Regions from separate parts of the Enterococcus sp. JNUCC 77 genome, predicted to be linked through region 1. Evidence: riboswitches for the same ligand, from Rfam matches in the RefSeq annotation. Region 1 holds a riboswitch; the other holds the start of a gene.
The links. Region 1 has a riboswitch for magnesium ahead of ACVWNY_RS12195 (FtsW/RodA/SpoVE family cell cycle protein). Riboswitches for the same ligand answer to the same signal wherever they lie in the genome.
Positions count from the first base shown of each region.

Region 2: linked by a shared signal. The riboswitch ahead of mgtA (magnesium-translocating P-type ATPase) and the one ahead of ACVWNY_RS12195 (FtsW/RodA/SpoVE family cell cycle protein) in region 1 are both predicted to bind magnesium.

Region 1 is NZ_JBTHIG010000001.1:2,506,786-2,510,213, forward strand. Features, by position in the region: gene ACVWNY_RS12190 (phosphatase PAP2/LCP family protein) at 1-932, opposite strand, end outside; M-box (ykoK) riboswitch at 1,029-1,195, opposite strand; M-box (ykoK) riboswitch at 1,802-1,969, shown strand; gene ACVWNY_RS12195 (FtsW/RodA/SpoVE family cell cycle protein) at 2,079-3,221, shown strand.
Region 2 is NZ_JBTHIG010000001.1:1,257,682-1,261,109, reverse strand. Features, by position in the region: gene mgtA (magnesium-translocating P-type ATPase) at 1-1,569, opposite strand, end outside; M-box (ykoK) riboswitch at 1,695-1,861, opposite strand; gene ACVWNY_RS06270 (nitroreductase family protein) at 1,917-2,645, opposite strand; gene ACVWNY_RS06265 (aminotransferase-like domain-containing protein) at 2,657-3,428, opposite strand, start outside.

The sequences.
Region 1 (3,428 bases):
TTTAATTGATTGTTAACCGTGACCACCATTAAAGCATTGGAGCGATAATCAGTCTTCCGTTTTGAATCATTCGCAATTCCCATAATTAAGAAACTTACAGGTTCACCTTTAGCCAAATCTGGACTTTTAGTTGACGATTTTCGTGGTTTATACATTGTGTTCGCTGTTTTTTTTAAATTATGATACATGCTGACGCCGTAAGCTGATATAGAAAGAGTTCCTAAAAATAAAAGAGTCAAACTGAACACTAGGAGTAAACTTTTTCTTTTACGATGATGTCGTCTACTCCGTTGCGTGATGTCTTCTTCTGCGAAAGTTTGTAAATAACGTTGATTCACAACACTGAACGAAAAGTTTACCCAGCTATAGCTTAGAAGCATACCCGCAATTACGTCACTAGGATAGTGAACGCGGAGAAGGATTCTTCCTAAAACAATCAGAACAAGATAAGCAACTAAAAAAATTTTTATCCCTTTAGCTTTTTCAACTTTAAGATAAGTTAAAGTGATAAAAACCGTACAGACAAGGCACATCGCCAACAGAGAATGCCCACTAGGGAAACTCGCGGAACTTCGATCGACTAAAGCACCTAAATCTGGTCGAGTTCGACCAATAATATGTTTAAAGACGCTCCCTAAAAAGCCTACAATTAAAAGGTTACTAACGGCCCAAAAGGCAAGAACTTTTTCTTTTTTCTGAAAAAGATAAATCATAAGTAACAAGAAGAACAGGGACATTGGGCCAATCGTTGCTGTTTTCGCCATCAGATTGATAATCGTTAAAAGTGACGTATTTAATTGCCATTTGATGTGATAGATTGCCTCGTCTATTTGTTGAAACCAATTTGGACTGGCAGCCACTAATAGCGTGAGGCAAGTAAAACAAATGGTTGTTATGGTGTAACGTGGAATTTTTTTTTCTGATCTTTGCATGAGAATCCCTTTCTTTTTTCCTTGAAAGAGGAGACTAAGCCAGCATTGATCGTAAATAAGCAATTGCTACTTTCTAAAAAAGCAAACAGTACATCAATCGGTTCTCATCGTCTGAGCTTTAGCACTATCCAACGTAAAGATTTCTCTTAGCTATCTTTAGAAGAGCCTTAATTCGACAATTCCTGTTTTACACATTGGTGTCTTTCGACATTTCTGCGCAATAGCCTATATTTGGATAGGAGCCTCACCTAACAAGGTTATTTTATCTAACTGCCAAAAGTATAGAATTAAGGTTGTATTGCTTTCAATCATTTTGAGTAAGTTTATTTTTTTTTTAATTATTTCAATCGTATTATTGGAAAAGAATAATGAATATATTGAAAAAAACAATTTTCCGTCCACCAAAAAAATATTTACAAATGGTTACTTACTTTGACGGGAATGCATTCACGTTCTTCAATATTCTGTAAAACAGTTCCGATTACTTAATTTTGCTAAGAATTTTACATCATCAATTGTTTGGTCACTTATATTCTGAATTGTCACTACTTTACTCTCATCTTTTAACAAGTTCATGGTTATTACCAGTTATATATCTAAAGTCTGTAGAACATTTTTTGTTATTATTTGATCATTTATTTATGTTTTTATAATTTTTATTCCATATCCAGTTTTTTTAAAAAATAAAAATTTTATTGTAATAGCAATTAATAGAAAAGCATAACTTAATATAAAAATAAAAACCCTTTGCAACACTATTTGACGGAGAGCCGATTAAATAAAGAATTAATAAGAATTTATCAGCTTTTTTTTAAGATTTTTCCAATTCGTTGTATCGGCAAAAGAAATAAATTAATATGAACGCAATTAAATAAACTTGTTAGGTGAGGCTCCTATGTAAAAATAGGTTATTGCCCAGAAATATCGAAAGATACCAATGGGTCAAACAGGAATTGTCGAATTAAGGCTTTTTCAAATAACTAAGATATTTTTTCTTTACGTTGCATAGTGCTAAAACTCGAACGATGAGACAACCTTATAAAGGTCAAAATCTGTTCAAAAAAGGTTTTAGGCCTTTTTTATTTGGGTTACTTGTAGAATTGGTTATCAATTCCACCTAACTATCGTTTTAGGAGGAGAAATTGAATGATCAAGAATAGAAAAATTGACATTGTTATTTTAGTTCCATATTTTATTTTATCTGTAATTGGGCTTTTAGAAATTTATAGTGCCAGTTCTTATAGACTGATGGTCACAGATGAATACTCGCTAAGCTTATTATATCGGCAATTTATATTTATTATAATAAGTTTGACAATAATAGGGGTAACCTTTTTTATAAAGCTTGAGTATTTGCTACACCCACTTTTTATTAAGGGAGGTTTAATAGTTTCATTTCTCCTTTTAATTATGGTAAAAGTCGGTTTTTTTGCTGTAACTGTCAATGGCGCACAGAGATGGATTTCGATAGGGGGATTTCAGTTTCAACCATCTGAAATCATTGTTATATTTCTAATTTTATATTTAGCAAGTTATTTTAAAAATAAAAATATTACCAATGTAAAATTGACTAAACCATTTATTATTACAGGGTTAGCTACTGGCTTAGTATTATTGCAACCTAAAATTTCTGGAGCATTTATGATTATAGTGATAGTCGCAGTAATCATTTGGGCGGCAGCAATTCCTGTTGAAAAAGGAATAATAGGGATAGGCTTATTTTTAATGGGGATAATTTTAATAGCCACTATTGTATTAATTTTAGGCGAAAACAATTTGTTGCCAACATTTTTTTCTCATGCTTATAATCGCATTTCTATAGTTCACAATCCTTTCTTAGATGAGCATGGATACGGATATCAAATGGCTAATTCTTACTATGCTTTATATAATGGTGGTTTTTTAGGACTTGGCTTAGGCAATAGTCTTACTAAGCAGGGATATCTACCAGAAGCAGAGACAGATTTTATTTTTTCAATTATTAGTGAAGAATTGGGGTTGCTAGGCGCTATATTTGTCTTATTTTTAATTTTTGTAGTTTGCTTAAGGATTTTTCAGAAATCCATTCAATGCAAAGATCAGCAACTGAGCTTAGTACTTATTGGATTTGGGACGCTGATACTTATCCAATCTAGTATCAATGTCGCAAGCGTCTTAGGATTAATTCCTATGACAGGAGTACCATTACCCTTCGTAAGTTATGGAGGAACTAGTTATTTAATCCTATCTTTTGCCTTGGGTATTTGTTTAAATATTATATCTCGCAAAAATCTCTATCTTCTAAAATAATATAAACCATAATTATCACCCATAAGAGATCTCTAGAAATCTAGTCAGTAGTTTCAATTCTAAAAGCTTACTTTTTTGAATGTCTCCTATGGCAGTAATCTGAACAAAAAAGAGAAATTACTTATTATTTAATATACACCTATGAGTTACATTGTAGAGAATAGAATAAATCCGTATTGGCAATGCTTTATTTGGAATAAAAAGTGT
Region 2 (3,428 bases), 1.2 Mb from region 1:
TGCAGTCTTAGCAGATTCTTTTGCTGGGTCTAAAAATCCCATAAAACCGATTAAAGTCATATTTTTTTCATCACTGCTACTATAAATTGCATCACTATGGACATCTTTTTTGATTGCCACCGTGATTACTCGCATACCTTGACGATTCATTTTTTGGTTTACTTCTTGCAATTTTTCTTTTAATTCATCAGTTAAGGGTAAGATTTCTCCATTAATCTCTACTTTATCGCAGACAGTCGCCATCTCTTCAACCGCACCTTTTGTGATCATTAATTGATGATCATCTGCTTTAATCACAACTGTCAAACGACGACGTGAAAAATCAAAGGGTATTTCATCGATTTTTTGGACTGTTTGATAAGGTAATTGCTGTTTTTGTTCTTCATAGTAATTAATCACTGCAATATCCATTAAGTTTTTCCAACCAGTTTGATAAGTTGAGTTTAAAAAAGTTAGATCTAAAACTTGGCGATTTTCTTCCCCTAAAGGGTTCAAATGTTCAACTAATACCACACGATCTTCTGTAATCGTACCGGTTTTATCAGTACACAAAATATCCATGCCACCTAAATTTTGAATCGCAGCTAGTTCTTTCACAATCACTTTTTGTTTAGACAATGTCAAAGCACCTTTGGCCAGATTTGAACTAACAATCATTGGAAGCATTTCTGGCGTTAAACCAACTGCTACGGCAATTGCAAAGAAGAAAGCACTGCTCCAATCTCCTTTAGTAACACCATTAATTAGTAAAACTAAAGGGAATAAAACCATAATCATCCGTAATAGCAATTTACTAACTTTCGTCAAACCAATGTCAAAACTTGTCTTCCCACGTTTGGCTGTTGCATTTTTAGCAATGTCTCCAAAAAATGTTTGCTGCCCGGTTTTTAAAATAATAGCTTTGCCTTGACCACTCAAGACATCTGTTCCCATAAAAACTAAATTTGATAAATCTAGGGCAGTTTCCTCACTTATTTTGTTGTGGGCACTATTAATAAATTTTTCAATCGGCATTGATTCACCCGTTAACGAAGATTGATTAACGAACAAATCTTTGGTCCAAATCAAAACTGCATCAGCAGGAATCATATCACCCGTTGCTAAAGTTAGGATATCTCCAGGAACAATTTCATCCATTGGTATTTCCGCTGTTTCGCCATTTCTTGTAATGGCAGAGGTATTTTCAATCAATTCTTTTAATTCAATACTGGCTTTTTGGGAACGGTATTCTTGAATAAAAGTGATTAAAACACTCGCTAAAATCATAATAACCATTACAATTGCCGCTTGAAAATCTTTAGTGGCAATTGAAACAATCACTAACAATGCTAAAACATAAACAAAAGGATCGTTAAAGGCTTGTAAAAACAATAACCAAGCAGGCGTCGGTTTTTGTGCAGATACTTCGTTGGGCCCATATTCTTCCAAACGCGTTTTTGCATCTTGATTTGACAAACCTTTTTCAGAAGTCCTTAAGTTTAAAAATAAATCCCGATCAGTTAATTGTGCTAATTTTTTTAGTTCTTGGTCCTTGCTGATATTTTTGGCAAGGAGATTTTTCTTGCTCATCATAATAATTCCTCCAATTTCTTATTCTCTTACTCGGATGTTCGTCAAGATCCATCTTCCTCACCACCTTTCATTGTCAGACACAAAAAAACGCACACTCAACAACAAGCATGCGGAAATAACCTCAATCATGTCATCGTTGAGCTTTAGCACTATAGGGCGTAGACAAAATTTGTCAGCTACGTTAAACGTCACCTTCACGATGGCATCTGTTAGACCAACTCGGAGTCTCTCGATTCCTTTGCGGCAGTAGCTTATGTCCATATAGGAGCCTCACCTAACAATATTTATATTATTTAATAAAATAACTATAAATTGAAAATCTGTTTCTGTCAAATCATCTAAAGTTATTTTTGAATTTTTTTATCTTTAAGAAATTGATCAACTGCAGTATTTGGTTTTTGTGAAAAATAATCAGCAAATTTTTGACTCCAGATTTTTGTTTCTCTGGCTTCTGCAAATTTGTCCATCGTTTCATCATATTTTTCAATCACTTGATAGTCATAATCTTTAAAAGTGTCATAAAATACAATAGCTTCTTCGGGTAAACGTGGTTTTACTTTCATTTCAACAGTTGGTTTACCAATGCTCATTCCAGCTACTGGAAACATATAATCGGGTAGATTTAATAATTGGCTAATTGCATCAATGTCTTTGCGAATACTTCCTACAATAACACTACCCAACCCGAGGGATTCAGCGGCTAATGTTGCGCTATTCATGGCTAAGGCTGTATCAGTCACCGCAGTCAATAATGGATCAATTCCTTCAATTATCGGGAAATCAACCTCATATTTATCAGCGACTTTTTTTGAACGATTTAAATCAGCAACAAAAATTAAAAAAACAGAGCTTTTTAGCATGTGGGGATTACCTGGATTCATTGCAACTAATTTTTCTCGAATTGAGGAATCTTTTACCACAAAAATACTGTAGAATTGTCCATTCATCCAAGTTGGCGCCTGTCTTGCAGCTGATAAAATCACCTGTAATTCTTCTTCCGATAGTTGATAATTCTCATCGAAATCACGGTACGTACGACGGGTTTGTAATAGATCTAGCATTTGATTATTCATATTGACCTCCTTCATTTTTGTTTCAATTGATCGGTGATTTGTTGAAATTTATTAAAAAACACTGCCAAATTTTCTTGATTTAGACGAGTGTAATTAATCCTAAGGGACATCGTATCATTACTAAATAAAAACGCCGGAGCTACCAATAATTGTTCATCTAAAAAAAGTTCCCAATCTTTTCTCGTTAATTTTTTATTTTTCCAGGTTAAATAAGCATACAACCCACCTTCAATCGGTTCAAACTGCCAATCATTTGATAAAAGCTTTAATTCTTTTTCAAAATCACGAGCGCTTTGTTTTAAGGTGTCTACTAAATTCTGCTGCTTTTGATTAAAATAAGGATCCTTTAATGCAGTGCTGGCAACAACCTGTGGAAAAACGCTTAAAGAAAAATCAACCATTTGACGTGCTTCGGCTAAACGCACAATCAAATCACGATTTGCAACAATCCAACCAATTTTCAAAGATGAACCAAATATTTTTGACAAGGAACCTAAGTGAATGACTTCATCTGGTGCAAGTTCTTTCAAGGACGGCGGTAAATCTACGAAGGCCAATTCGCTAAACACATCGTCTTCTACAATGGGAATTTGATATTTTCGACTTAAATCAATTAATTCTTTTCTTCTTTGTAAAGACATAGTCCTGCCAGTTGGATTTTGAAAGGTCGGATTGACTAATATCATTTTGATTTTTTTGGTTAAAATCAATTGTTCTAACTGATCCACTCGCATTCCTTGGCTATCTAATTCAACACCGTACAATCGAATGCCCGCAGTAGCA